Regions from separate parts of the Streptomyces kanamyceticus genome, predicted to be linked through region 2. Evidence: riboswitches for the same ligand, from Rfam matches in the RefSeq annotation. Region 2 holds a riboswitch; each other region holds the start of a gene.

What was found. Region 2 has a riboswitch for cobalamin ahead of CP970_RS14285 (ribonucleoside-diphosphate reductase subunit alpha). Riboswitches for the same ligand answer to the same signal wherever they lie in the genome.
Region 1: another riboswitch for cobalamin. It lies ahead of CP970_RS01420 (energy-coupling factor ABC transporter permease); the one in region 2 lies ahead of CP970_RS14285 (ribonucleoside-diphosphate reductase subunit alpha).
Region 3: another riboswitch for cobalamin. It lies ahead of cobN (cobaltochelatase subunit CobN); the one in region 2 lies ahead of CP970_RS14285 (ribonucleoside-diphosphate reductase subunit alpha).

The regions. Positions count from the first base shown of each region.
Region 1 is NZ_CP023699.1:357,629-360,894, reverse strand. It holds gene cbiQ (cobalt ECF transporter T component CbiQ) at 1-486, opposite strand, end outside; gene CP970_RS01425 (energy-coupling factor ABC transporter substrate-binding protein) at 493-846, opposite strand; partial or broken gene CP970_RS01420 (energy-coupling factor ABC transporter permease) at 846-1,564, opposite strand; cobalamin riboswitch at 1,595-1,778, opposite strand; gene CP970_RS01415 (methyltransferase family protein) at 1,946-2,467, shown strand; gene CP970_RS01410 (LysR family transcriptional regulator) at 2,481-3,266, opposite strand, start outside.
Region 2 is NZ_CP023699.1:3,535,604-3,538,869, reverse strand. It holds gene CP970_RS14285 (ribonucleoside-diphosphate reductase subunit alpha) at 1-1,829, opposite strand, end outside; cobalamin riboswitch at 1,958-2,081, opposite strand; gene CP970_RS14280 (GNAT family N-acetyltransferase) at 2,157-2,651, opposite strand; gene mctP (monocarboxylate uptake permease MctP) at 2,738-3,266, opposite strand, start outside.
Region 3 is NZ_CP023699.1:2,643,764-2,647,029, forward strand. It holds gene CP970_RS10440 (cobalamin biosynthesis protein CobG) at 7-1,818, opposite strand; cobalamin riboswitch at 1,936-2,073, shown strand; gene cobN (cobaltochelatase subunit CobN) at 2,109-3,266, shown strand, end outside.

The DNA.
Region 1 (3,266 bases), 3.2 Mb from region 2:
GATCCGGCCCATGGAGTCCAGGAGCAGGAAGCTCATCCGGTACGTCACGAGCGCCACGTCGACGACCGGCGCGGGCACCCCGGCCTTGACCAGGCGGGGCAGCAGGTCCGACATGGGCGTGGTGAACGCGAACAGGAGCACCCCGAGCGAGGCCGCAGAGGTCCGCAGGAGCAGCCCGCCCGCGCGCGCCGGGCCGCCGTCGGCGAGCGTGACGAACCCGTCGGGCCCGCCGACCTGGACGAGCAGGGTCACGGCGCCGGTGACGCAGAAGCCGAGCGGCACGCGGTAGGCACGCCACAGTTTGCGCGGCGGCACACCGGCCGGGCCGAGCAGCACGGCGAGCGCGGCGGTCAGGACGAGGACGGCGCCGGGCCAGGGCGGCAGCGAGATGGCGAGCACGGTGAGGCCGAGCCCGAGCACGGCCTTGTCCACGGGATGGCGGCGGCGCCAGCGACTGCTGTGCGCCGCCGCGTCGATGGGCAGCACGCGGGGTCAGACCTCTTCGGTCTCGGGGCGCGCGCCCTCCGCGTCGTCCTGCGCGCGCACGCGCTCCGCGCCCTGGCGACGCCCCCTGCGCAGCCCGAAGTAGTACGCGAGCACGCCCGCGCCGAGGGCCGCCTGCAGCGCGAACAGCGCCGATTCGACCTCCCCGGAGGGCGGCTCGTACAGGGGCGAGAACCAGGGCTTGTAGTCCGGCTTGATCTCGGTGATCGCCGACTCGGCCTGCGCGTCGGCACCGGCGAACGGCTCTTCCTTGTCGTCGCCGAGGCCGAGTGCCAGGGGCAGCACCGCGAGCGCGGCGACGATGAGGAGCAGCAGCGTATTGATCTTCGCGTTCCGGTTCATCAGGCACCGGCCCCCGTCTTCTCCGTCTTGATCACGGCACTCTCCGCACCGGCCTTGCGCTGAAGCAGGACGCCGAGCCGGGTGAGTTCGCCCTTGCTGGACTGCACGAGCAGCCGCATCACCACGACGGTGAGCAGGCCCTCGCTGACGGCCAGCGGGATCTGCGTGACGGCGAAGATGCCGCCGAACTTGCCGAGCGCGCCGAAGAATCCGCTGCTGGGGTCGGGGAAGGCCAGGGCCAGCTGGACACTGGTGACGCAGTACGTGGAGAGGTCGGCGACGAAGGCGCCGAAGAACACGGCGACCATCAGCGGCACGTCGTACCGCTTGAGGAGCCGGTAGACGGCGTATCCGGCCCAGGGCCCGACGATCGCCATCGAGAAGACGTTGGCCCCGAGCGTGGTGAGCCCGCCGTGGGCGAGCAGCAGGGCCTGGAACAGCAGCGTGATGGTGCCGAGCACGGTCATGATCGGCGGCCGGAACAAGATGGCGCCGAGCCCGGTCCCCGTCGGGTGCGAACAACTGCCCGTCACCGAGGGGATCTTCAGGGCGGAGAGGACGAAAGTGAAGGCTCCGGAGGCACCGAGGAGCAGGGTGCTCTCCGGTGTTCCTTGACTTCACGGGTCAGGGAACGGACTCCGTGGACGACGAACGGCGCGGACGCTACGCCCCAGGCGATCGCGTGCGCCGGTGGGAGGAAACCCTCGGCTATGTGCATGGCTCGGCAGACCCTCTCCAGCACCTCGTGGATGGACAACGCGCCTTGGCCGGTCTCCTGGCTGACGGGTCGTACCGACCGGACTCCGCCTTCCCGGGGGCTTGCGCACCCAGTGGCTGCCGCGAGGGCTGGAGCCGGACTTCCCGATCACAGTGGCGAGGGCCGCACCGGCATCACACCGGATTTCCCGTTCACCAAGGCGTCGTGACAGTAGTCCGCAACTGATCAAACTGACAACCTGCGCATGGGGAGCGGCGGAGGCGCGCGCCAGCGCACGCCCGCACGTCGTACGCCCCGTGAGCGGGGCGGCACCTTCATGCCTTCCTGCCGTATCCCGTCGCGGACCTTCCGGCGGAGCACCAGGTCTCGCATGCTGATGTCATGCGTCAGGGTGTGGCAGCCGTCGGCAGCGTGGTCTTCTTCGTGGTGGCACCGGGGGTGGTGACCGGCGTGGTGCCGTGGTGGCTCTCGGACGCCTGGTCGGCCGGCGGTTCCTGGAACTGGTCGGTGGGCGCGCTCGGTTGGGCCCTGCTGCTCGGCTCGGCGGCGCTCCTCGTGCACTCCTTCGGCCGTTTCGTGGCGCAGGGCCTTGGTACGCCCGCTCCGGTGGCGCCCACGGAACGCCTGGTGATCACCGGCGCCTACCGCTACGTGCGCAACCCGATGTACGTGGCGGTCGTCGCGCTCATCCTGGCCCAGGGCCTGGTCCTCGCGCGGCCCCTGCTGCTCGGCTACGGCCTGGTGGCGTGGGCGGTGATGGCCACGTTCGTCCGCGCCTATGAAGAGCCCACGCTGCGGCGGCAGTTCGGAGCGGAGTACGAGGTGTACCAGGGCGTGGTGCGGGCGTGGATCCCCGGACTGCGGGCGTACGAACCGGCGGCCCGCCCGGCGGACGGCCGCTAGCCGGCGCCGCCGGTCATGCGGCGGGCAGCCGCGTGTCGACGTCGAGGAGCGCGAGGAACGCGGCGGCCGCGGGGGACGGGGCGGCGCGGCTCCAGACGAGGCGTTCCACCCGGACGGGACCGTTGGTGAGGGGCACGCCGCGCAGGCCGTGGAGTCCGGCGGCGAACAGTTCGGGCAGCAGGGCGATGCCGAGTCCGTTGCGGACCATCCGGGCCATGAGCTCCACGCCGGACACCTCGAAGGCGACCTCACGGCGCAGGCCCGCCGCCGCGAAGGCCGCGTCCGACTGGGCGCGGGCCGCGCTGCCGTCGGCGAAGTCCACGAACAGTTCGCCGGCGAGCGCGCCGAGGTCCACCCTGTCCCGCGTGGCGAGGGGGTGGTCGGGGGCGACCACGGCGACGTGCCGCCCCAGGGCGAGCTCCCGGTCGCGGACGCCCTGGGTGCGGAACCCGGGCGGCACCCCGAGGAACGCCGCGTCCAGGGCGCCGTCCCGCACCTGCCCGACGAGCCGTTCGCTGGCCCCGGCCCGTAGGTGGATCCGGACCTGGGGGTAGCGCCTGCGGAAGTCCCCGAGGATCGCGGGGAGATCGACGGCCGTCACGGTGGGGATCGAGCCGACGGTCAGCGTGCCGCGTATCTGGCCGGAGGCCGCCGCGACCTCCGCGCGGGCCCGTTCGGCCGCCTCCAGGGCCTGGCGGGCCGCGGGCAGGAAGGCCTCTCCCGCTGCGGTGAGCCGCACCCGGCGGCTGGTCCGCTCGAACAGCCTGGCGCCCAGCTCCTTTTCGAGACGCGCCACCTG
Region 2 (3,266 bases):
CCGGTCGTGGCGATGCGCTCCCGCAGGGCCGCCCAGCGCTCCGGCCAGGTCAGCTCGACGCCGTAGTGGTCGGGGTGCAGGACGCCGCGCGCGGTGCGGGTCTTCTCCCAGGCGGGCAGCGGGCCGTTGCGCTCGGCGAGGTCCGCGGACGCCTCGTACGAAGCGAGCATGATGCGCTCGGCGATGCGGGTGGAAAGGGCGCGCGCCTCGGGGGAGTCGAACGGCAGCTTCAGCTGGAAGAAGACGTCCTGGAGGCCCATCGCGCCGAGGCCCACCGGGCGCCACTTGGCGTTGGAGCGCCCGGCCTGCTCGGTCGGGTAGAAGTTGATGTCGACGACGCGGTCGAGGAAGGTGACGGCGGTGCGGACGGTCTCGTCGAGCCGCTCCCAGTCGATGTCACCCTCGCGTACGAACGATCCGAGGTTGACCGAGCCGAGGTTGCAGACGGCCGTCTCCCCGTCGTCCGTCACCTCCAGGATCTCCGTGCAGAGGTTGGAGGAGTGCACCGTGTGGCCGGGCTCCGCCGTCTGGTTGGCGGTGCGGTTGGCGGCGTCCTTGAAGGTCATCCAGCCGTTGCCGGTCTGCGCGAGGGTGCGCATCATGCGGCCGTACAGGTCCCGGGCCGGGATGGTCTTCTTCGCGTGACCCGCGGCCTCCGCCGCGCGGTAGGCGGCGTCGAACTCCTCGCCCCACAGGTCGACGAGCTCGGGCACGTCGGCCGGGGAGAACAGCGACCAGTCCTGGTCGGCGGCGACCCGGCGCATGAACTCGTCGGGGATCCAGTGCGCGAGGTTGAGGTTGTGCGTGCGGCGCGCGTCCTCACCGGTGTTGTCGCGCAGCTCCAGGAACTCCTCGATGTCGGAGTGCCAGGTCTCCAGGTAGACCGCGGCCGCGCCCTTGCGGCGCCCGCCCTGGTTCACGGCCGCGACCGAGGCGTCGAGGGTCTTCAGGAACGGCACGATGCCGTTGGAGTGCCCGTTCGTGCCGCGGATCAGCGAACCGCGGGAGCGGATGCGGGAGTAGGAGAGCCCGATGCCGCCCGCGTGCTTGGAGAGCCGCGCGACCTGGTGGTAGCGGTCGTAGATCGAGTCGAGCTCGTCGAGCGGGGAGTCCAGGAGGTAGCAGGAGGACATCTGCGGGTGCCGGGTGCCGGAGTTGAACAGCGTCGGCGAGGACGGCAGGTAGTCCAGGCGGCTCATCAGGCCGTACAGCGCGGCGACCTCGTCCAGGGCGCGGGCGCTGGCTGTCTTTGCATCAGATGCAGTCTCCGCGAGGCCGCTCGCCACGCGCAGCATGAAGTGCTGCGGGGTCTCGATGACCTGCCGGGTGATGGGGTGGCGCAGGAGGTAGCGGCTGTGCAGGGTGCGCAGGCCGAAGTAGCCGAAGCGGAAGTCCGCGCCGTCCGCGAGCGCGGCGTCCACGAGCGCGTCGAGCCGGGCCGCGTGCTCGGTGACGAAGGACGCCGTGCGGTCGGCGATCAGGCCCTCGCGGTGGCCGACCGCGACGGAGTCGGTGAAGGAGCGCACGCCCTGCGTGGCCGCTTCCTCGCGGATGCCGATCGACAGGAGCCTGGCGGCGAGCTTGGAGTACGCCGGGTCCTCCGAGATGAGCCCCGCGGCCGCCTCGGTCGCCAGTTCCCGCAGCTCGGCCACGTCGGCCCGGGCCGACCTGCCGCGCAGCGCGGCGGCGGCGACCCGCCCCGCGTCGGCGTCGGGCAGGTCGGCGGTGAGGTCGGTCAGGGTGCGCAGCAGCGCGGTCCCTGGCGCGTCGGTACCCTCGGCGGTCGGCGTGGTCGTCGCTGACGCAGGTTCGGCAGGCGCGATGGTCACGTGGAGCTCTCCCTCGCTCGGCTCTGGGCCAGGGGAGGGAATGGTGCACGGGCGCACCCGGGCAGGGCGGCGTACCGCGTCCACCGGCCCACTCCACGAGGCCCGGACGGTCGGCACCCGGGCCGGACGGCTCGGGTGCGCTGCCGGCAGGTCCTCGGACTTGCGGGTACGACAAAGACGTACACATACACCGTTGCGGGACAGTTCCGGACTTGCACCGGATTCCCCTGCGACGACAGCGAGCACGAGCATACATCTTGTGCCGGGTTTCTGAAGCAGGCCCACATCTTGTGTCGACGCCGAACGGCCGGTGGTGCGGAGAGTGTCCTAGAACGTCAACTCGTAGGTCAGCAGCGTCAGGTCGGGGATCGGCTGCCAGTCCCGCTCCGGGGTCCGTACGAAGCCGAGGCGCTCGTAGAGCCGGTGGGCGGCACGCATCGAGGGCTGGGTGGACAGGACGAGCCCCGTGCGGCCCGCGTCCCTGGCGCGCCGCAGGCACTCCCGCACCAGGGTCTCGCCCGCGCCCCTGCCGCGCGCCGCGGCGGATACGGCCAGCATGCGGATCTCCGCCTGGTCGGCCCGCGCGATGTCGGCCATCGGCCCGCCGGACGGGACGAAGGCCACGCAGCCGAGCGGCCCCTCGTCGGCCGCGGCCACCAGGACCTCGGTCTGCGCGGCGCGTCCCGCCACGTCCCGCAGCACCGAGAGGTAGGGGTCGTCGGCCCCGAGGCTCAGATGTCCGTCGTCGAGGTATGCCCCCGCGGTGAGGTCGCCCAACGCCTCGTACTCGTCGGGGCGCGCGTCTCTGATCGTGATGTCCATGTGGCGAAGTGTGCAACAGGGGTACGACGATGGGCCGCCGGTTTTCCGGCGGCCCATGTCGGGTGTGGAAGGAGCGGGTCAGGGGATCAGTGCCCGGCGCCGGCCGTCGCCTTCGGCAGGTCCTGGACCACGCCGGGATCGCCCGCGTCCGCCGTGTAGTCCCCGGGCGAGGTCTCGTCGATGCCCTCGGGGGCCTTCAGCGCCTTCAGGGCGAAGGTGAGGACCACGGTCACGATCACGTTCAGGACGAACGCGGTGAGGCCGATGTAGCCGATCTCACCGATGCCGGGGATCGTGTCGGACGAGCCACCGAAGTGCTTCTGCGTGGGCGAGGCGACGCCGTACGCCGCGAGCGTGCCGTAGACCATGCCGACCGCCCAGCCCGCGAGCAGCGCCCAGCGGTGGGGCCAGCGGGTGAACAGGCCGCCGACCAGCGCGGGCATCGTCTGCAGGATCCAGATGCCGCCGAGCAACTGGAAGTTGATCGCGACGGTCTTGTCCATGGTCAGGACGAAGACCAGCGCGCCCACCTTCACCAGGAGCGAGACCAGCTTGGAGATCTTGGTCTCCTGCTCGGGCGTCGCGTCGGGCTTGAGGAAGTCCTTGTAGATGTTC
Region 3 (3,266 bases), 890 kb from region 2:
TCTCGCTCATCTCGTCGTGGTCGTAGGAGTCGTCGTGGTCATGGGGACCGTCGTACGCGTGCTCGCGCGTGCCGTGGTGACCGCCTCGGTCAGGGTGGGTCCCGTGACGGGCACGGCCGAGCCGCCGGTGCGCACGGTCACCTCGTAGCGGCCGTCCCCCGTGGCGAGGACGTCCACCCAGTCGCCGTGCGGATGTCCGCAGCGCCGCTCGCATCCTGACCAGTGGACGGGGAGTCCGCCGTGGCCCGGTACGGCGTCGGCACGGACGTCGGCGAGCGACTTGGCGCAGCCGGGCCGCCCGGTGCAGGCGCCGACGCCCAGCCAGGGCGAACCGGGCTCGGTGACGAACCCGGCGTCGGCCAGCACCCGCAGCCGCTCCCGCGCGGCCTCGTCGGTGAACCCGGGAACGACGAAACCGCGCCAGGGCGTGACGCGCACCTCGTCATCGGGCGCGGGCACCAGGGCCCGCAGCTGGTCCGCGCTGACCCGCCCGAGGGGCGCCTGCACCAGCACGGCGCCGCGCAGGACGCCGGGGGCCGGGGCGGCGATCGAAGTGCCGGAGGGCGAAGCGATGCTCGGGGCACCCGGGGCCGGAACAACGGCCGGACCACCAGAAGCCTGAGCGTCACCCGGAAGACCGGAAGCCGCAGGGCCGCCCGGACTACCGGGAGCCCGAGCGGCAGTCGGAGTACCGGAGGCCGCAGGAGCGTCCGGCGCATCCGGTGCATCCGGTGCATCCGGTGCGCCCGGTGCGCCCGGTGCGCCCGGTGCGTCCGAGGCCGGAACGGCAGCCGAAGAGTCAGCCGTGGCACCGAAAGCCGGAGCGACGGCCGGAGTACCGAAAACCGGAGCAGCGGCCGGGGCGGCGGCAGCCGGAACGTCGGGAGTCGAGGCAGCGGCCCGGCCGCCGAGCGTCGGAGGGTGGGCGAGGGCCGGAGAGCCGCCGAGCGCCGGCGGCGGCGCGGCGAGCGTCGGCGGCAGCGGCGCGGCGAGCGTCGGCGGCAGCGGCGCGGCGAGCGTCGAAGGCGCAGCAAGCGTCGAAGGCAGCGGCGCGGCAAGCGTCGAAGGCGCAGCGAGCCTCGGCGGGCCCGTGAGGGTGCCGGGAATCCCCGCCCCCGTCAGTGCCTCCGCCACCCCCACTCCCTGCCCCCCGGGCAGCTCCCGCACCCGCCAGGCCCCGTTGCCCGCCTCGCGCGCCGCGGCGAGGAACGCTCCCGCCGCGGCCAGTGCCGCACGGGGCGCGTCGGCACCGGGCACCCGGAAGGCGGCGGCGCCGAGCAGGAGCACCGCCGTGCCGCCCGATTCTGCGATCAAGGTCACATCCGCCCCGAGCCCCGCCACGTCCCCCCGCCCGTCGTCCAGGGCGAACAGGAAGCGGCCCGAGAGCTCCGTCGTCCACTCCCGCGCGCAGAGGAGTCCGTCCAGCTCACGGGCCCACAACTGCACGTCGGCATGGCCGAGTCCGTCGATTCCGGCCAGGGGGGACGCCACCACGTTGCGGACGCGTTCATGCCGCTCGGAGGGGAGCAGGCCCGCGTCCGCGAGGAGCGCGGAGAGTTCGCCGCCGCAGGCCTCGCCGAGGCCGCGCAGCTCGACGTTGCCACGCGAGGTGATGCTGAGGTGACCGTCCGCGAGGCGCTCGGCCGCGGTGGCCAGGACCTCTACCTGACGGGACGTCAAGAGGCCGCCGGGCAGCCGGAGTCGGGCCAGCGAGCCGTCGTCGGCGCGGTGCAGGCGGAGGGCTCCGGGGCAGGCGTCGCCCCGGTCACGTATGAGGGATTCGCCCTGTTGTGTGTAGGTTGCTCGGGTGGGCGGCATGGCGGCGAGCATACCCACGCGGATCCGGCGGGGTGCCTCCCGATACCGGCCGTCCCGGCAGGTGGCCGCCCACCGCGACCTGGGCAGGACTTACTATGCAGGCGGCGGGCCGCCAGGTCCGCCGACGCCAGCGACGGCGTGGGTCCACCAGGACCCGAAGGAGGAAGCCCGGTGCGAATCCGGCGCGGTCCCGCCACTGTGAGCCCCACCCGTGTGGGGTGAGCCAGGAACTCCTGCCGTCCAACACGACCACCCGGGGCGCGGACACCCCGAGGAAGGCCTGCGCCCGCATGCTTCTGCTGCTGTCGACCTCCGACACCGACCTGCTCAGCGCCCGTGCTGCGGGGGGTCCCGTCGACTACAGGTTCGCCAACCCCTCCCGCCTCGACCTGGCCGAGCTCCCCGCGCTGCTCGACGGCGCCGAGCTCGTCGTCGTACGCCTCCTCGGCGGTGTCCGCGCCTGGCAGGACGGCCTCGACCAGCTGACCGCGAGCGGCCTGCCGGTCGTCGTGCTCACCGGTGAACAGGCCCCCGACGCCCAGCTGATGGCCTCCTCCACCGTGCCGGTCGGCATCGCCGCCGAGGCCCACGCCTACCTGGCGCACGGCGGCCCCGCCAACCTGGAGCAGCTGGCCCGCTTCCTCTCCGACACCGTGCTGCTCACCGGGCACGGCTTCGAGCCGCCCGCGCCCGCCCCCTCCTGGGGCCCGCTCGAGCGCACCGCCCGTACCGGCATCGAGGGCCCGACCGTCGCGGTGCTCTACTACCGCGCCCACCACATGAGCGGCAACACCGCGTTCGTGGACGCCCTGTGCGGCGCGATCGAGGACGCGGGCGCCCGCCCGCTGCCGCTGTACGTTGCCTCGCTGCGCGCCCCCGAACCGGAGCTCATCGAGGAGCTGCGCGCCGCCGACACCATCGTGACCACCGTCCTCGCGGCGGGCGGCACCAAGCCCGCCGAGGCGTCGGCGGGCGGCGACGACGAGTCGTGGGACGCGGGCGCCCTCACCGGCCTCGACGTGCCGATCCTCCAGGCGCTCTGCCTGACCGGGTCCCGCGCGGCCTGGGAGGAGAACGACGAGGGCGTGTCCCCGCTGGACGCCGCGAGCCAGATCGCGGTGCCGGAGTTCGACGGCCGTCTGATCACCGTGCCGTTCTCGTTCAAGGAGATCGACGAGGACGGGCTCCCGGCCTACGTGGCCGACGCCGAGCGCGCGGCGCGGGTAGCCGGAATCGCCGTACGACACGCCCGCCTCAAGCACATTCCGGCCGCCGACAAGCGCCTGGCCCTGGTGCTCTCCGCGTACCCGACCAAGCACTCCCGCATCGGCAACGCGGTGGGCCTCGACACCCCCGCGTCCGCCGTCGCGCTCCTTCGCAGGCTCATCGGCGAGGGCTATGAGTTCGGTCCTTCGGACGAGATCCCCGGTCTCGTCTCCGGCGACGGC